One region of the Lentzea sp. NPDC060358 genome, then DNA from elsewhere that is predicted to be linked to it. Evidence: riboswitches for the same ligand, from Rfam matches in the RefSeq annotation. Region 1 holds a riboswitch; each other region holds the start of a gene.

Region 1 (6,267 bases):
TGCTCCACGGCCAGGCGCTCGACCTCGGCCATGTCGACCAGGCCGTCGGAGTCGGCCACGTGGTACGGCACGACGTTGTAGAGCTTGCCGGAGAAGTTGATGCGCATGCCGTGCGTGAGGTGGCCGCCGTGCGCCAGGTCCAGGCCGAGGATCGTGTCGCCGGGCTGGAGCAGGGCGAACATCGCGGCGGCGTTGGCCTGCGCGCCCGAGTGCGGCTGGACGTTGGCGAAGCCCGCGCCGAAGAGCGCCTTGATGCGCTCGATGGCCAGGCGCTCGATGACGTCGACGTGCTCGCAGCCGCCGTAGTAGCGGCGGCCGGGGTAGCCCTCGGCGTACTTGTTGGTGAGCACCGAGCCCTGGGCCTGCAGGACCGAGACGGGCGTGAAGTTCTCCGAGGCGATCATCTCGAGGGTGCCCTGCTGGCGCGCCAGCTCGGCGGCAACGGCCTCGGCGACCTCGGGGTCGTACTCCGCGAGGGAGGCGTTGAACTGCTCGGACATCTGGAAGATCTCCCTACTTGGCGCGCTTGTAGAACGGAAGTGCGACGACCTCGACCGGCTGCTTCTTGCCGCGGACGTCGACCAGCAGTGAGGTGCCCGGCTCGGAGCTCGCGCGGGACACGTAGGCCATGGCGACGGAGTAGCCGAGGGTCGGGGACAGCGCGCCCGACGTCACCCCGCCCACGACCTCGTCGCCGTTGAGGACCGCGTAGCCGTGCCGCGGGGCACGGCGCTCGGGCGTCTTCAGCCCGACCAGGACCGCGTCCACACCGGACTCCGCGACCTTGGCGAGCGCCTCGCGGCCCACGAAGTCGCCCGGCTTGTCGAGCTTCACCACGCGGCCCAGGTTGGCGTGGTACGGCGTCAGCGACGTCGTCAGCTCGTTGCCGTACAACGGCATCCCGGCCTCGAGGCGCAACGTGTCGCGGCAGCCGAGGCCGCACGGCTTGAGCTCGTGCGCCTCGCCGGCCGACAGCAGCGCCGCCCACACCGCGGGGGCGTCGGCGGGGGCGACGAAGAGCTCGAAGCCCTCCTCGCCGGTGTAGCCGGTGCGGGCCAGCAGCGCGTCGACGCCCGCGACCGTCGACGGGTACGAGGCGTAGTACTTGACCGTCGCGAGGTCCGTCCCGGTCAGGCCGGAGAGGATCTCGACGGACTTCGGGCCCTGGATCGCGATCAGCGCGTAGTCGGTGGACCTGTCGGCGACGACGGTGTCGAACCCGGCGGCGCGCTCGGCCAGCGCCTCGGCGACGACGGCGGCGTTCGAGGCGTTGGCGACGACCATGAACTCCTCGTCGCCCAGCCGGTACACGATCAGGTCGTCGACCACACCGCCGTCGGCCTGCGTGATCATCGTGTAGCGCGCCTTGCCGACGGCCAGCGCGGAGATGTGGCCGACCAGCGCGAAGTCGAGGGCCTCGCCCGCCTGCGGTCCGGTGAGGACGATCTCACCCATGTGCGTGAGGTCGAACAGGCCCGCGGTGGTGCGCACCGCGTGGTGCTCCGCGAGCTCGCTCGAGTAGCGCAGCGGCATCCGCCAGCCCGCGAAGTCGGTGAACATCGCGCCGAGCTGCTCGTGCTCGGCGTTCAGAGGCGTGAGGCGGGACATCAGAACGCTCCTCCAGGGTGCGCCGAAGAGCCGGACGCGGCCGGCTGAGGCAACAGAAGAATGACACGGTCCATCGGAGACTCCTCCACTAGAGCGAGCCTCCCCCTCTGTCATGAGCCTGAGAGCTTCGCCGCGCGGACGCGCGACTTGCACCGTGGGCGAGGCCGGTGGGCCTGCTTTCCAGAGTTGCCTTCGTCGTGCGGTACCTGCACCTGAGAGATTCCGGGGAGGAGTTGCTCCTTCGGCGCTCTCGCTGAAGAGAGCTCTCCCGCGCGACATCGACGGCCGTGTTCAGTTGTCAGCCCCAGACGCTAGCAGGCCAAACGTCACAACGGCACGCCCTGCGCGGTCTTCTCGACCACTTTGCGCTCGGCCCAGAACGACAGGAACGGGACCGTCCCGGCGAGCAGCACCAGCAGGGTGCCCTTGATCGACCAGCGCAGCTTCAGCGCCAGGTCGACGGAAAGCACCAGGTAGATGGCGTAGAGGAAGCCGTGGATCGGGCCGACGACCTTCATCGCGCCGCCCATGTCTGCGGCGTACTTGAGCACCATCGCCACGACCAGCAGCAGCAGGAAGACACCGACCACGTAAGCCATGACCCTGAACCGGGTCAACGCACCCTTCATCTGCCCGCCTTCGCTCAACGACCGTCCCGCGCGTGGAGGTCCGCGAGCATGCGGTTGTAGGCCGCGAGCTCCGCGTCTTCTTCGTCGTCGAAGTGCTCGACAGGCGCGGGTCTGACGGCGTCAACCGTAGTCACCGGCGTGGCGGCGGGTGCAACCGGCTCCGGTGCGGGGAGAGCCCCGTCACGGTTCTGGCGAGCCAGGCGGCGGAAGCGCCACACCATGAAGAGGGGGAAGAGGCCGAAGAGCGGCCACTGCAGCACGTACCCGAGGTTCTGGAAGGTGCCGCTGGCGGACTCGAAGCGCTGCCACTGCCAGTACGCGAGCCCGCAACACACGACCAGCGCCGCCAGACAGGCGAACGCGATCAGCAAGCGTTGGGGAGTAAGGAGGCCGCGCACGGCCTCCACACTACTTGGGTGAGGCCTCCGATCAGGAGGCCGCCCGTGAGGGTTGAGCGTCATGGGTACGGGGCTGCCGCCTCCGGCAGCCCGTCCGTCCTACGCCACGCCGTCCCGGCGCTGCCTCTGCAGACGTGCGACGCACCAGGCCGCGGCGGAGCCACGGCGAAGGTGCTGGAGAACCGTCATAGGTCCCAGGCGCCTCCCGAGGTCGGCGGGCGTCAGGCCGGCAGCGCGGTAGTCGAGCGCGCGCTGGTCCAGCGGGCTGATGCCCGCGTCCCACCACTGCTCGGCCTCGCTGACGTCACCGACGAGCTGCCAGTAGCTCGCTGCGGCGGCGAGCAACGCCTCGGGTGCCTCCGGCGCCCGCTTGCGCATCGCGGCCACGTAGGCCGGATCCGCCGAGTCGACCTTGACCAAGCCACGCGACCCGCTCCGTGCGGCACCCCGCTGCACGGGGATGCCTGGCGCCGAGGGGGGAGCCTCAGCGAGCCACGCGTTCTTGATCCGGTTCACCTCCTGCATCTCTGCGTCGTCAGACCGTTCAGCCGCCCACTGCTTCAAGAGCTCGTGGACCCCGGAGTCCTCGACCATCCATGCCTCCTCGTCGGTCGGGGATCGGCCATTGCAGCGGAAGGTATTCGGTAGGTCTGACAATCACCAGACCCTGAATCCCCAGAACACCCGTTACCAGTGCGTGATTGGCCGCATTCCACCCGTCCGGCTCAACGCGAACGGCCGAAGATCACCGTGGGTCACTAGCGAATCGGCGTCGCCGTCCCGAAGAGGCTCCTGATGAAGGTGATGATCGACTCCGCTCCGTCGCGCAGCCAGCCGAGCACCGTCTGGACCGCCCCGGCGGACTCCTCGGGCCGGGTGATCAGGAGGAACAGCACCAGCGCGACGACCGCCAGCACTAGCACCTTCTTGAGGTTCACAGGTACCTCTCCGTCCATGTCGCTCTCAGCTGAGGCGGCGGACCGCCGTGTCACCCGACATGCTCCCTCATTCACCCTTGCGATGAACAACGACCACGCCCAACTCGGGCGAGGTTCTGCCAGCGGCGCACGCCTGCACGGCGCCCGATGTCACCCGAATGGCGGCTAAAGAGGTCCCTGTCCAGCGCCGATGTCCTGGGCACGAGGTGAACACGGACTCCCTCGCATCCCACAGCTTGGACGAAGGCAGGTGCACCGGGCCTCACCCGGATGCCGAACCGCCGGCATCACGCTCCGTCACGCCTTCGTGGCGCTGTTTAATGCGCACCCGAACATTCATCCAATTACTCCGGACCGCCGCAGTTCCACAATTTCGGCGTCCGCCACACCCATGTCCGCGAGCACTTCCGCGGTGTCCGCCCCGGTCTCGGCCGGAGGGGTCGGAACCGCCGTCGGCGTGCGGTCGAACCGGGGTGCCGGAGCCGGGTGCACCGCCCCGGCGACGTCCACGAACACCTCCCGCGCGGCGTTGTGCGGGTGCCGCGCCGCCTCCTGCGGGCTCAGCACCGGCGCCAGGCACGCGTCGGTGTCCCCCGCGAGCTCGGCCCACTCGTCCCGCGTCCTGGTCTTCACCGCCGCCGCGATCCGTTCCCGCAGCTCGGGCCACTTCGCCGGGTCGTTGCGCGACGGCGCGTCCTGCAGCTCCAGCACGCGCACGAGGTCGGCGTAGAACTTCTCCTCCAGCGCGCCCACGGCCACGAACCGCCCGTCCGCGGCCTCGTAGACGTCGTAGAACGGCACGCCGCCGTCGAGCATGTTCTCGCCGCGCCCGCCGGACCACATGCCCGCGGACTTCATGCCGTGCAGGAACGTCGTCAGCAGCGCCGCCCCGTCGACCATCGCCGCGTCGACGACCTGGCCGCGCCCGGAGCGTTCCCGTTCGTACAGCGCCGCGAGCACGCCGAGGGCGAGCAGCAGCCCTCCCCCGCCGAAGTCGCCGAGCAGGTTGATCGGGAACGACGGCGGCCCGCCGGCCCGGCCCAGCGGCTCCAGCGCGCCGGCGACCGCGATGTAGTTGATGTCGTGCCCGGCGCGGTCGGCCAGCGGCCCGTCCTGACCCCAACCGGTCATGCGCCCGTATATGAGGCGCGGGTTGCGGGCGAGGCACTGCGCCGGCCCGATGCCCAGCCGTTCGGTGACGCCCGGCCGGAAGCCCTCGACCAGCACGTCCGAGCGCTCGACCAGCTTCAGCACCAGCTCCGAGCCCTCCGGCCGGCGGGTGTCGACCGCGATCGAGCGCCGGTTGCGGCCCAGGAAGTCGCCGGGAACCGTCGAGCGGCTCCCCGGCTTGTGCACCTGCACGACGTCCGCGCCCAGGTCGGCGAGCACCATGCAGGCGAACGGCGCGGGCGCGAGGCCCGCGAGCTCGACGACCTTCAGACCTTCGAGAGGACCGCTCACAGGGACCTCGCGATGATTTCCTTCATGATCTCGTTCGTGCCGCCGTAGATCCGCTGCACGCGGGCGTCGGACCAGGCACGGGCGATCGGGTACTCGTTCATGTAGCCGTAGCCGCCGAAGAGCTGCACGCACTCGTCGACGACCCTGGTCAGCCGGTCGGTGGCCCACCACTTCGCCATCGCCGCGGTCGGCACGTCGAGCTCGCCGCGCAGGTGCTTCTCGACGCACTCGTCGATGAACGCCCTGGTCACGGCCGCCTCGGTGGCGCACTCGGCGAGCTTGAACCGGGTGTTCTGGAACTTGATCAGCTCCTTGCCGAACGCCTGGCGCTCCTTCACGTACCTCAGCGTCATCTCCACCGCGGCCTCGATGCCCGCGATCGAGCAGACGCCGATGATCAGGCGTTCCTGCGGCAGCTGCTGCATGAGCTGGACGAACCCCTGGCCCTCCTGCTCGCCGAGGAGGTTCGAGGCGGGTACGCGCACGTCGTCGAAGAACAGCTCGGCGGTGTCCTGGCCCTTCATGCCGACCTTGTCGAGCACGCGGCCGCGCCGGATGTCCTTCTCCACCACGAGCAGGGAGATGCCCATCGCGCCCTGCGCCGGGTCGGTCTTGGCGACCACGACGACGAGGTCGGCGTGCACGCCGTTGGTGATGAACGTCTTCGAGCCGTTGATGACGTACTCGTCGCCGTCGCGCACGGCCTTGGTCCGGATGCCCTGGAGGTCGGAGCCCGCGCCGGGTTCGGTCATCGCGATCGCGCCGACGTACTCGCCGGACGCCAGCTTGGGCAGCCAGCGCCGCTTCTGCTCCTCGGTGCCGTAGGAGTTGACGTAGTGGGCGACGATCCCGCTGTGCACGCTGTTGCCCCACGCGCTGTCGCCGGCGCGTGCCTGTTCCTCGAGCAGTACGGCCTCGTGCGCGAACGTGCCGCCACCGCCGCCGTACTCCTCGGGGATGCTCAGGCACAGCAGCCCGAGCTCGCCGGCCTTGGTCCACAGCTCCCGGTCGACCTGCTTCTGCTCGGCGAAGCGCTCGACGTTCGGCGTGACCTCCTTCTCGAAGAACGTGCGCGCGAGCTGGCGCAACTGGTCCAGGTCGCTGTCCATCCACCGCGATCGACGCTCTGCCATGACCTCCACGAAACCACCGGCAGGTGATCCACGCCATGACCGGCGCGTGTCGCCGTCACGCGAAAAACTGAGCGAAATCGCCACCCCGTCGGCCAGACTC
Region 2 (6,267 bases), on a different contig from region 1:
TGCGGAACGGACCCGCAGATGCGCCTGGCGCAGAGCGTCGGGGGAGTCGTCGGCGTCGAGGTGCAGGCAGAACTCGACAGTGCCGTCTTCCAGGTTGGCGCCGATGTCCGCGTCCTCGATGCCCGGTTCGCTTTGCAGCGCGTCCATCACGGCCTCCAGGTGGTTTTCCAGATCCCTGGCAACGGCCGAGGATACGCAGGTCACCTCGACGTAGTACGAGCGTGCCATCAAGCGTCCTCCCTCCAGCATCCGTTCCTCTTCAGCCATCCTCGCAGGTTGCGTGTGTAATTCGAGTTCGACGGGGTTAACTTCACTGTCTTGAAACATGCATCGTGTGGTGGGCCGCATCTGGCTTTGAAGTACTTCTTCCCCTTCTCCACCCGCCAGCCTTGCTTCTCAAGGCTGCGCAGCAGTCCCTCCAGGTCAGGATCCGGATGCTTCGGCCGCGGCACGAGTCTCCAATCGAGTGACCAGGTCTCATGCTCGATGAGGGATCGCCCCGGCCGCCCAACCCGTTACCACGGTGGGCAGCGTGGCATCTCTGCCCCCTGAGACCAGTACAGACCACATCGGAAGCCACTGGGCGACCACTTGAGCGTTTTCACCCAAAAGAGCTTCGAGCGGTTCGACAATCGGAAGACCTATGCCAGATTCCATTCCGTTGTGCCGCACACGCCCCAACGGAACCGCACGACTCGTGTGTACCTATGCGGTTGAACGAACTGTTCCTCGCTTGAACGCCAACACGTCGGCGACTCGCAAAAAGATCATCAAACCTGACACGAACTGTCAGGAATTGCCAGCACAGTGGTCCCCATGAAGGCAACAGGAACCATCGCCGTGAAGAGCTGGGACGAGAACACGTGGGACGGCCGCTCCTACAAGGAGGTCGAGGGCCGCAAGCTGACCGAGGCGCACGTCCAGTTCTCGTACGCGGGTGACATCACCGGTACCGGCAGCTGCCGGTACCTCATGTACTACGGCGACGACGTCGCGTGGACGACCGCGCTCGAGGAGATCACGACCGACGACGGCACGCTGGTGCTGCGGCACGTCGGCGCCTACCGGAACTCTGTGGAGGGCACCATCGAGGTCGTCGACGGCACCGGGAAGTTCCTCAAGGCGCGAGGTGCGGTCACCGTCGGCTGGGCGGAGGACGGCAGCGGCACCTACACCCTGGAGTACGAGGTCTGAGCGACGACCGCGCCCCCGTCCACGACGCCGCCGAGGAGTAGCTTCCCCGCCTGTGAACGACTGGCTGGCGGACACCCGGACCTCCTACGACACCGTGGCGCGCAGCTACGCCGACCACACGCGCGGGCTGCTCGACGGGCTGCCGCACATGCGGGCGGCCTTGTGGTTGTTCGCCGAGGAGGTGGACGGGCCGGTCGCGGACGTCGGCTGCGGGCCCGGCGACATCACGGCGCGGCTGCACGGGCTCGGCGTGGACGCGTTCGGGATCGACCTCTCCCCCGCGATGGTCGCGCTGGCCCGCGCGACCCACCCCGGGCTGCGGTTCGAGGTGGGGTCGATGACCGAGCCGCTCGGCACGGCGGTGGGCGGGATCCTGTCGTGGTGGTCGCTGATCCACGTGCCCGACGACGAGGTGCCCGGCGTGTTCGGGCACTTCCGGGAAGCGTTGCGCCCCAACGGGTTGCTGCAGGTCGGCTTTCACGTCGGCGACCGGGCGAACCTCAAGACCCAGGGCTACGGCGGGCTTCCGATGCGCGTGCACGTCCATCTGCGGCCGCCGGAGCGCGTGGCCGGGTGGCTGCGCGACGCCGGGTTCACCGTCGAGGCGCGGTGGCTGCTCGGCGACGACGGCGCGATCCTGTTCGCCCGGCGCGGGTGAGACCATCTGCCGGTGCCAGAAGTCGTAGCGGAAGAACAGACCTGCCAGCGGTGCGGTGAGACGGTCGAGCTGGAGACCGGGGACTTCGAGCTGTTCGAGCGGATGCACCCCGACTGCTTCCACTTCGCGTTCGAGCACGACCTGGCCGAACCGGGCCTGGGCACCGACCAGAACTGCGGTGACGAGGCCTGCCCCGTCTGAGAAACGGGACAGGGGCGCACCCCCGAGTGCGCCCCTGTCCGCCGGACGTCCGGATCAGCTGCTGTAGGCCTCGAGCGGCGGGCAGGAGCAGACCAGGTTCCGGTCGCCCTTCGCGCCGTCGATGCGGCGGACGGGCGGCCAGATCTTCGGCGCCGCGGTGCCCGCCGGGTAGACGGCCTCCTCGCGCGTGTACGGGTGGTTCCACTCGCCCACGGTCACGCTGGCCGCGGTGTGCGGGGCGTTGCGCAGCGGGTTGTCCTCCACCGGCCACTCGCCCGCGCCCACGCGGTCGATCTCGCGCTTGATGGCGATCATGGCGTCGATGAACCGGTCGATCTCGGCCAGGTCCTCGGACTCGGTCGGCTCGACCATCAGGGTGCCGGCGACCGGGAACGACATCGTCGGGGCGTGCAGGCCGTAGTCGGCGAGCCGCTTCGCCACGTCGTCCACCGTCACGCCCGTCGCCTTGGTCAGCGGGCGCAGGTCGAGGATGCACTCGTGGGCCACGAAGCCGCCCTCGCCGGTGTAGAGGACCGGGTAGTGCTCGTCCAGCCGCCGCGCCACGTAGTTCGCCGCGGCCACGGCGGTCAGGGTCGCGCGGCGCAGGCCGTCGCCGCCCATCATGCGCACGTAGGCCCACGAGATCGGCAGGATCGACGCGGAACCCCACGGGGCGCCCGCGATCGGGCCGACACCGGTGGCCGGGCCCGCGGTGGGCTGCAGCGGGTGGTTCGGCAGGAACGGCGCCAGGTGGGACTTCACGCCGATCGGGCCGACGCCGGGACCACCGCCGCCGTGCGGGATGCAGAACGTCTTGTGCAGGTTCAGGTGCGAGACGTCCGAGCCGAACTTGCCGTAGCGGGCCAGGCCGATCAGCGCGTTGAGGTTCGCGCCGTCGACGTACACCTGGCCGCCCGCGTCGTGGACCAGGCCGCAGACCTCGCGGACGGTGTCCTCGTACACGCCGTGCGTCGACGGGTAGGTGATCATGATCGCGGCCAGGTCGTCGGCGTGCTCCGCGACCGTGGAACGCAGGTGGCCCATGTCGATGTTGCCCTTGTCGTCGCACTTCACGACGACGACGCGCATGCCGGCCATGACGGCGGACGCGGCGTTGGTGCCGTGGGCGGACGACGGGATCAGGCAGACGTCGCGCGCGGCGTTGCCGTTGGCGCGGTGGTAGGCGCGGATCGCGAGCAGGCCGGCGAACTCACCCTGCGAGCCGGCGTTGGGCTGCAGCGACACGGCGTCGTAGCCGGTGACCTCGGCGAGCCAGGCCTCCAGGTCCGACACGATCTTCAGCAGCCCGGCCGCGTCCTCGACGGGCGCGAACGGGTGCAGCGTCGAGAACTCCGGCCACGTGATGGACTCCATCTCCGCGGTGGCGTTCAGCTTCATCGTGCAGGAGCCGAGCGGGATCATGCTGCGGTCCAGGGCGACGTCCTTGTCGGACAGCGCGCGCAGGTAGCGCAGCAGCGCCGTCTCGGAGCGGTGCGCGTGGAAGACCGGGTGGGTCAGGTAGTCGGACGTGCGGCGCAGGTCGGCCGGGATGCCGTCCGCGGTGTCGGCGTCGATGGCGTCCACGTCGGACCCCGTGACGCCGAAGGCCTCCCACACCGCGACGACGTGCGCGCGGGTGGTCTTCTCGTCGCAGGCGATGGCCACGACGTCGTCGTCGACCTTGCGGAGGTTGATGCCGGCCTCGCGGGCCTTGGCGACGACCTCGGCGGCCCTGCCCTCGACGCGGACCTCGACGGTGTCGAAGAACTCGCCGTGCACGACCTCGAGGCCCGCCTCGCACAGGCCCGTGGCGAGCACGGTGGCCAGGCGGTGCACGCGGGTCGCGATGGCGCGCAGGCCCTCGGGGCCGTGGTAGACGGCGTACATGGACGCGATCACGGCCAGCAGCACCTGCGCGGTGCAGATGTTCGACGTGGCCTTCTCGCGGCGGATGTGCTGCTCGCGCGTCTGCAGCGCGAGGCGGTAGGCCAGGGAGCCGTCGGCGTCGACGGAGACGCCCACGAGACGGCCGGGCAGCTGGCGCTCCAGACCGGACCGGACGGCCATGTAGCCGGCGTGCGGGCCGCCGAAGCCGATCGGCACGCCGAAGCGCTGGGTGGTGCCGACGACGACGTCCGCGCCGATCTCGCCGGGCGCGCGCAGCAGCGTCAGCGCCAGCAGGTCGGCGACGACGACGGCCTGCGCGCCGGCCGCGTGGATCTCCTCGATGAGCGCCTTCTGGTCGCGCACCACACCGGACGCGCCGGGGTAGGACAGCAGCACGCCGAAGAAGTCGCCGCCCAGGCCCAGGCCCTCGATGCCCTGCGACAGGTCGGCGACGACGATCTCGATGTCGAGCGGCTCGGCGCGCGTCTCGATCACGGCCAGCGTCTGCGGCAGCGTGTCGGCGTCGATGACGAACTTGGAGGACTTGGACTTGCCTGCCCGGCGCACCAGCGTCATCGCCTCGGCGGCGGCGGTCGACTCGTCCAGCATGGACGCGTTCGCGACCGGCAGGCCCGTCAGGTCGCCGACCATCGTCTGGAAGTTCAGCAGTGCCTCGAGGCGGCCCTGGGAGATCTCCGGCTGGTACGGCGTGTAGGCGGTGTACCAGGCGGGCGACTCGAGGACGTTGCGCAGGATCACGCCCGGCGTCACGGTGTCGTAGTAGCCCAGGCCGATCATCTGCGTCATCGGCCGGTTCCGGGAGGCGAGCTCGCGCAGCTCGGCGAGCGCCTCGGTCTCGGTGGCCGGCGCGGGCAGGTCCAGCACGAGGTCGCGTTCGTGGATGGACGGCGGAACCGCGTGCTGCGCCAGCTCCTCCAGCGACCCGACGCCGATGACGTCGAGGATGCGCGCGAGCTCGGCGGGGCGCGGGCCGACGTGGCGGTCGGCGAACGGGGTGCCGTGCTCGAGAGCGGCGAGCGGAATGCGGTCCTGCGTCATCAAACGCCTCCGGGGGCTGCGGGCACACGTGTCCTGGTGCCCTCCCCGCTCTGTCCGTACCCCGAGGGGCGCCTGAGAGGTTCACCCGCTGTGGGAGCGGGCTTTCACCGTCGGCGGGATCCCCTGGCGGGGCTCCACTTTCCAGAGGCGTCTCGCTCGGGCGGTCCTGGGTGCCTGAGAGGTTCCCGGGGAGGGACTTGCTCCTTCGGCGCCGGGCTCGGGGCCCGGTCTCTCCCGCCTGAGTTCAGCGACTACCCGAGAAGAATACCCGCAGGCCGCCCAGCTAGTCCCTAGTGACGCGGCCTACATCTCAGCACCAAGACCGCTCAAGGCCCCCGAGACGGGGTCCTCGGGGTCGTCGCGCAGCGCCACGAGCAAGTGCCGGGTGCCCACGACGTCGTCCCCGCGCCGGGCCGCGACGAGCTTGGCCCGCTCGACCGCGCGGTCCACGGACCCGCCGGCGGGCAGCGCCGCCCGGTCCACTCCCGCCTGGCGCAGGGCGGTCGCGCCGCCGGACTCGAACTCCGGCTTCAGCCTCCTGCCCGCGGCGCTCAGCTGGTGGTCGAGCGTCAGCACCGCGGCGACGAGGTCGGCGGACGAGACGGGCCGCTCCCCGGCGACGGCGAGCCGTTCGGCCTCATTGCGGACCGCGGTGAGCACCGGCCCGCCCAGCCCCTGGCCGCGCACGACGAGCTTCGTCAGCCACCGCACGTACCCGCCGCCGGACTCCCCCTCCAGCGCCCCCGCCTTGCGCAGCAGCCACACGGCGGGCGCCTCCTCCGGTTCGGCCGCCTCCCGCACGGCCGCGGCGACGGCCTCGACGTCGACGCGCCGCACCACCATCAGGTCCGCCACCCGCCCGAACTCGAGCGACAGCAGAGCGAGCGACAGGTGGGTCGTGGTCAGCACGCCGTCACCGGCCTGGCCGACCGCCGCTGCGAGGCACGCGTCGAGCGCGACGCTGGGAGGCAACGCGGTCTCGACGCGGGCCTGGTGGTGCGCGGCGCGCATCAGCGCGGTGACCTCGGGCCCGGCCTCGGCGGGACCGCCGTCGCCACCGGCCCAGTGCTCGGTGCCGCGCGCCATCGCCTGGGCCCGCAACGACTTGACCCCGAGCTTGCGGCCGGGACCGGTCGTGTCGGTGAGCGCGATCAGCAGGTTCTCGGTGCCGACGAACCCGAACTCGAGCCGGAACGCCCGCTGCACGGCGGCGGCCAGCACTTTCACGACCTGCGGGGAAGGAGTGGGGGTCATGGCGGCAACGCTAG
Region 3 (6,267 bases), on a different contig from region 1:
GTTCCAGACCTGGCACGGCCACCGGCGGTGCCGCCACCAGCCAGGACACGCCTCGCACCGGCTGTCCTCGTCGGGCTGGTGCACCTCCAGGAGCAGCCGCCAGCCGTCCGCGAGGCGGTTGATCTCCGCCCTGGCCAGCGGGACCAGCGCCTCGGCCTCACCGTGCTCGGCCGCCTTCTCCAGCTGTGCCAGCCGTTGCAGCACCGCGTCGCGCAGGACCTCGTCCATCACATCTTCGCCGTGGCCTGGTCGAGCAACGAGCCGAGCCGGCGCGTCTGGGTGGCGGACATCACAGCCGTCTCGCCCGGCGGCGTGACCAGCAGGACCCGGTCGTTCTCGACGAGAACGGTCATCGACCTGTCCCGGCCGAACGGGTCGTGGCAGTGGATCCATCCCTGTGGTTCAGCCATGGAATCTCCTATCGAGGCACACCCGACTCCGTCTTCATCGGCCGTCGCCCCTGCTCGCCGCACCGCGAGACCGGGAATTCACTCGTTTGCTGGACGAGCCCGACACGGGCGGTGGTCCAGTCGGGGAAACTTTTCCGTCGCGTTTGGGCGGGGGTGCTGGGCGCGCCACCGGGAAGCCCGCTATATTTGGTGACGGCGGCCCCGCTCCCAGTGACCCCCAGGCTGGTTGAGCGCGGCCGCCCTTTAATTTTCCCCTCTTTTTCCTGGCACCGCCTGTCGCGAAAAACCTGCTTGCGCCCCGGGGTCTCGTACGCTGTAAGTTGCTCGTACACCGTAAGGGGGACGAGATGACTTCGACGACCGCAGAGACCGGGGTGGCGCCGCACCCGCAGCGCTGGGCCGTGCTCGGCGTGCTCTGCCTGTCCGTGATGGTCGTGGTGCTGGACAACACCGTGCTGAACGTGGCGATCCCGTCGATCTCCACCGGGCTGCGGGCCGGCACCGCCGACGTTCAGTGGATGATCAACGCCTACTCGCTCGCGCTGGCGGGCCTGCTGCTCACGACCGGGTCGCTGAGCGACCGGTTCGGCCGCAAGAAGGCGCTGCTGACGGGGCTGGTGCTGTTCGGCGCCGGGAGCGCCGTGGCGGCCTACGCCGGCTCGTCCGAGGCGCTGATCGCGGCGCGCGGGTTCATGGGGATCGGCGCCGCGGTGCTGATGCCGGGCACGCTCGCCGTGCTCATGCAGCTGTTCGACGACCGGGAACGACCCAAGGCCATCGGCATCTGGGCCGCCGTGTCGAGCCTCGGGTTCGCGGCGGGGCCGGTGATCGGCGGCGCGCTGATCAAGCACTTCTGGTGGGGCTCGGTGTTCCTGATCAACGTGCCGGTGGCGGTCCTCGCGATCGCGGCCGTCGCGTTCCTGGTGCCGGAGTCGAAGGACCCGGCCGTGCGCAGGCCCGACGTGGTCGGCTCGGTGCTGTCGATCATCGGCATGGTGGCGCTCGTGTACGCGGTGATCTCGGTGCCGGAGCACGGCTTCGGCTCACCGGAGTTCGGCGTGCCGGTCGCCGTCGGCCTCGTGACGATGGCCGGGTTCGCCTGGTGGGAACGGCACACCGCCGAGCCGATGCTCGACCTCGCGTTCTTCTCCGACCGCCGCTTCACCGGCGCGGTGGCGTCGGGCGTGCTGGCGGCGTTCGGCATGGCGGGCTCGCTCTTCCTGCTGACGCAGCACCTGCAGGGCGTGCTCGGCTACAGCCCGCTGGAGGCGGGCGTCCGCGTGGCACCGATGGCGATCGCGTTGCTCGTCACCAGCAACACGCTGGGCCAGCTCGTGGTGAGGCTGGGCGCCGGGAAGGCGATCCTGCTCGGCATGACGATCGTCGCGGCGGGCGTGGCGCTGCTGCCGGTCGGCACCACCTACCCGCCGACGCTGGCCGGACTGGTCCTGATCGGCGTCGGGGTCGGGGTGTCGCAACCGGTCGCGGTCAACGCGCTGATGGGGTCGATCCCGCCGGAACGCGCCGGCATCGCCTCCGGCCTGTCGGGCACGCTGACGGAGCTGGGCTCCTCGTTCGGCATCGCGGTGCTCGGCGCGCTGCTGTCGGCGCGGTTCGCGGCCTCGCTGCCGGACGGCGTTCCCGGCCGGTCGCTGAGCGAGGCCCTGCACAGCGGCGCGGACGTCACCGTCGTGCGCGAGGCGTTCTCCAGCGGCATGGGAGTCAGCCTGGCGATCGGCGCCGTCGGGGTGTTCCTGGGAGGTGTTGTGGCCAGCGTGTTGCTGCGGCGTGCCTAATATCGCTGTTCGTGGACAGCGTGTGGTTCGGCAAGCCCAGGCCCAGCAGCGGCCAGCCCCTCGGCCTGAGCCGTGAGGCGATCGTGCGCAAGGCGTTGGAGCTGCTGGACGAGCACGGCATGCAGAAGCTCTCCATGCGCAACCTCGCCGCGCAGCTCGGCGCGGCCCCGATGTCGCTGTACTGGCACGTCCCGACGAAGGACGCGCTGATCGAGCTCTGCCTGGACGAGATCTACGGCGAGTTCGACCTGCCGGCTCCCGGCGCGGAGTGGGAGCCGGCACTGCGCGGGATGATGCACACGCTGCGCCGTCTCGCGCAGAAGCACCCGTGGTGGGTGCGGGCCATCGGGGAGCACACGACCATCGGCCCGAACGCGGTGGCGATGTCGGACGCGATGCTCGAACCCATGCGCGCGGCCGGGCTGACGATGGCGGAGGCGGCCCTGTCGGCGTCGACGGTGTCGAGCTTCGTCATGGGATTCGCGATCGCCGAGGTGAACTTCGCCGGCGCGGGCAAGATGGACCAGCCGCCGCCGGACCTGGGCAAGATCGCCGACCTGTACCGGGACAAGCACCCCCGCTACGTCGAGATGCTGGACGATCCGGCGGTGTGGTCGCTCGAGGGGCAGTTCGAGTTCGGGCTGGACTGCGTGATCGACGGCATCAAGGCCCGCGTCGCGGCCCTCAGATAGGCGAAACCCCCGCAGCGATTCACGCGTGCGGGGGCCTCATTCATCCGGTTGGTCTTCAGACGACGGACTCCAGCGGCGTGTGCGCGAGGCCGGTCGCCTCGGCCACCGGGCCGTTGGTCAGCTGTCCGGCGTGGACGTTCAGGCCGAGGGCGAGCGAACGGTCGTCCTTCAACGCCGTCTCCCAGCCCTTGTCGGCCAGCGCGACGGCGTAGGGCAGCGTCACGTTGGTCAGCGCGTAGGTCGACGTGCGCGGCACGGCGCCGGGCATGTTCGCCACGCAGTAGAACACCGAGTTGTGCACCTCGTAGGTCGGCTCGGCGTGCGTGGTGGCGCGGGAGTCCTCGAAGCAGCCGCCCTGGTCGATCGCGATGTCGACGAGCACCGAACCCGGCTTCATCTCGGCGACCAGCGCGTTCGAGACGAGCTTCGGGGCCGCGGCGCCCGGCACCAGCACGGCGCCGATGACCAGGTCGGCCTCGCGGACGGCCTGCTCCACGGAGAACGCGTTGGACGCGAGCGTGCGCAGCCGGCCCTGGAACTGGGCGTCGACCTGCCGCAGGCGGTCGACGTTGGTGTCGAGGATCTGCACGTCCGCGCCCATGCCGACGGCGATCGTGGCGGCGTTGACGCCGGCCACGCCACCACCGATGACGACCACGCGGGCCGGGGCGACACCGGGGACGCCACCGGGCAGCACGCCGCGGCCACCGGAGGGCTTCATCAGCGCGAACGCGCCGACCTGCGGGGCGAGCCTGCCCGCGACCTCGGACATCGGGGCGAGCAGCGGCAGCGCGCGGTTCGGCAGCTGCACGGTCTCGTAGGCGATGGCCGTTGTGCCGGACGCCAGCAGCGCCTCGGTCAGCGGCTTGTCGGCGGCGAGGTGGAGGTAGGTGAAGAGCGTCTGGCCGGCGCGCAGGCGCGGGTACTCCTCGGCGATCGGCTCCTTGACCTTGAGGACCAGGTCGCCCTCGGCCCACACGTCGTCGGCGGTCGCGAGGACCTTGGCGCCCGCGGCGAGGTACTCCTCGTCCGTGATCGCGGAGCCCAGACCGGCGCCCTGCTCGACGAACACGTCGTGGCCGCGGCTCGTCAGCTCGTGCGCACCGGCAGGGGTGAGAGCGACGCGGTACTCGTGGTTCTTGATCTCGCGGGGAACTGCGATCCGCACGATGACTCCTCCGTTCGGTGGCCGACATCTCACAATGTGGGGCAGTGGGAAGGTCATGTCACTGTGCTGATCGCACTATCCAAGACGGGTGTGGTTGTTCATCTAGGACAGAGCTACTTGGTTTGCGCTCGCGTGTGACTCGACCCCGTTCGCGTTGACACCCGGCGGGGCCCGCACATAGCGTGCGCCCCGAGAACTGAAGACCGGCCGCGGTGCCTCCGTGCACCACAACCCGAGTGGGAGAGACCTCGACGAGCTGAGTCGGGGCGCCGAAGGGGCAAGCTCCCGCACACTCTCAGGCAGCAAGACCGCTCGGGGTAGGCAACTCTGCACGGCGGAGGGGGCGCAAGTGTCCCGACCCGTCACGACGCAGAGGAGTCGCCGTGCAGTTCCCCGAGAACCTGCTCTACACCACCGAGCACGAGTGGGTCGACTGGACGCCGGGCACCCAGGACCCGCTGACCTGCGGAATCACCGAGTACGCCGCGGACGCCCTCGGAGACATCGTCTTCGTCCAGCTGCCCGACGTCGGTGCCGAGGTGATCACCAACGAGGTGTGCGGCGAGCTCGAGTCGACCAAGTCCGTCAGCGACCTGTTCTCGCCCGTCACCGGTGAGGTGATCGAGGTCAACAGCGCCGTCGTGGACGACCCGGCGATCGTCAACAGCGACCCGTACGGCGCCGGCTGGCTGTTCAGGGTCCGCGTCGAGTCGGCGGAGAACCTGCTCACGGCGGCGAAGTACGCCGAGCTGACCAAGTCCGACTGACACCGGTCCGACTGACCGCCCCACCACCACGAAGGACTGATCAGTGGCGATCAGCGTTTTCGACCTCTTCTCCGTCGGCATCGGACCGTCGAGCTCCCACACGGTCGGCCCGATGCGCGCGGCGGCGATGTTCGTCGACAAGCTCGGCGAGCGCGCGTCCACCGTGGACCGCGTGCACGTCGAGCTCTTCGGCTCGCTCGGCGCGACCGGGCACGGCCACGGCAGCCCCAAGGCCGTGTTCCTCGGCCTCGAGGGCAACCTGCCGGAGGAGGTCGACCCGGCGGTCGCCGCCGGCCGCGTCGAGGAGATCGTCGCGAGTGGACGGTTGCGGCTCGGCGGCGCGCACGAGATCGGCTTCCGGCACGACCGCGACCTCGTCATGCACCGCCGCAAGTCGCTCCCGTTGCACCCCAACGGGATGAGCTTCGAGGCGTTCAGCGGCGGGGTGTCGGTCGAGCACGCCGTCTACTACTCGATCGGTGGCGGGTTCGTCGTCGACGAGAACGCCTCCGGCACCGACCGCATCAAGCCCGACTCCACGCCGTTGCCGCACCCGTTCCTCACCGGCGACGAGCTGCTCGCGCGCTGCCGCGAGACGGGCCTGTCGATCAGCGAGATCATGATGGCCAACGAGCTGTCGTGGCGGACCGAGGCCGAGGTGCGGTCGGGGCTCCTGCACATCTGGCACGTCATGCAGGAGTGCGTCGAGCGCGGCTGCACCGAGCACGGCACCCTGCCCGGCGGCCTGAAGGTGCGCCGCCGGGCCGCCGAGATGCGCAAGCGGCTGGAGGGCGAGCACTTCGTCACCGACCCGCTGCGCGTCATGGACTGGGTGACGCTCTTCGCGCTGGCCGTCAACGAGGAGAACGCGGCGGGCGGCCGGGTCGTCACCGCGCCCACCAACGGCGCGGCCGGCATCGTGCCGGCGGTCCTGCACTACTACACGCGGTTCGTGCCGGGGGCCGATGACGACGGCGTGGTCCGGTTCCTGCTCACCGCGGGCGCGATCGGCGTGCTGTTCAAGGAGAACGCGTCGATCTCCGGCGCCGAGGTCGGCTGCCAGGGCGAGGTCGGCTCGGCCTGCTCGATGGCCGCCGGCGGTCTCGCCGAGGTGCTCGGCGGCACCCCGGAACAGGTCGAGAACGCGGCCGAGATCGCCATGGAGCACAACCTGGGCCTGACGTGCGACCCGATCGGCGGCCTGGTGCAGATCCCGTGCATCGAACGCAACGCCGTCGCGTCGATCAAGGCGATCACGGCCGTGCGCATGGCTTTGCGCGGCGACGGCTCGCACTTCGTGTCGCTCGACAAGGTCATCAAGACCATGCGCGACACGGGCAAGGACATGTCGGTGAAGTACAAGGAGACGGCCCGCGGCGGGCTCGCCGTGAACGTCATCGAGTGCTGACCGCGCCTCAGCGGGCGTCGTAGGCC

Evidence for each region. A riboswitch is a leader RNA that binds a small molecule or an ion and turns the genes downstream of it on or off. The one in region 1 is predicted to bind glycine.
Region 2: it holds a riboswitch for glycine, as region 1 does, so the genes downstream of both, gcvP (aminomethyl-transferring glycine dehydrogenase) here and gcvT (glycine cleavage system aminomethyltransferase GcvT) in region 1, are expected to answer to the same signal.
Region 3: it holds a riboswitch for glycine, as region 1 does, so the genes downstream of both, gcvH (glycine cleavage system protein GcvH) here and gcvT (glycine cleavage system aminomethyltransferase GcvT) in region 1, are expected to answer to the same signal.

Annotation. Positions count from the first base shown of each region.
Region 1 covers NZ_JBHXCW010000236.1:4,744-11,010, reverse strand. The annotation lists partial or broken gene glyA (serine hydroxymethyltransferase) at 1-500, opposite strand, end outside; gene gcvT (glycine cleavage system aminomethyltransferase GcvT) at 514-1,608, opposite strand; glycine riboswitch at 1,706-1,798, opposite strand; glycine riboswitch at 1,799-1,889, opposite strand; gene ACFWGZ_RS33715 (DUF3817 domain-containing protein) at 1,935-2,237, opposite strand; gene ACFWGZ_RS33710 (hypothetical protein) at 2,252-2,608, opposite strand; gene ACFWGZ_RS33705 (helix-turn-helix transcriptional regulator) at 2,735-3,229, opposite strand; gene ACFWGZ_RS33700 (hypothetical protein) at 3,394-3,573, opposite strand; gene ACFWGZ_RS33695 (CaiB/BaiF CoA transferase family protein) at 3,910-5,034, opposite strand; gene ACFWGZ_RS33690 (acyl-CoA dehydrogenase family protein) at 5,031-6,167, opposite strand.
Region 2 covers NZ_JBHXCW010000170.1:11,133-17,399, forward strand. The annotation lists gene ACFWGZ_RS28965 (hypothetical protein) at 1-267, opposite strand, end outside; gene ACFWGZ_RS28970 (DUF3224 domain-containing protein) at 817-1,194, shown strand; gene ACFWGZ_RS28975 (class I SAM-dependent methyltransferase) at 1,247-1,852, shown strand; gene ACFWGZ_RS28980 (hypothetical protein) at 1,865-2,053, shown strand; gene gcvP (aminomethyl-transferring glycine dehydrogenase) at 2,108-4,999, opposite strand; glycine riboswitch at 5,151-5,246, opposite strand; partial or broken gene ACFWGZ_RS28990 (Clp protease N-terminal domain-containing protein) at 5,303-6,267, opposite strand, start outside.
Region 3 covers NZ_JBHXCW010000163.1:11,108-17,374, forward strand. The annotation lists gene ACFWGZ_RS28345 (hypothetical protein) at 1-228, opposite strand, end outside; gene ACFWGZ_RS28350 (hypothetical protein) at 228-410, opposite strand; gene ACFWGZ_RS28355 (MFS transporter) at 758-2,206, shown strand; gene ACFWGZ_RS28360 (TetR/AcrR family transcriptional regulator) at 2,218-2,898, shown strand; gene ald (alanine dehydrogenase) at 2,954-4,066, opposite strand; glycine riboswitch at 4,294-4,387, shown strand; gene gcvH (glycine cleavage system protein GcvH) at 4,450-4,833, shown strand; gene ACFWGZ_RS28375 (L-serine ammonia-lyase) at 4,877-6,241, shown strand; gene ACFWGZ_RS28380 (winged helix-turn-helix transcriptional regulator) at 6,249-6,267, opposite strand, start outside.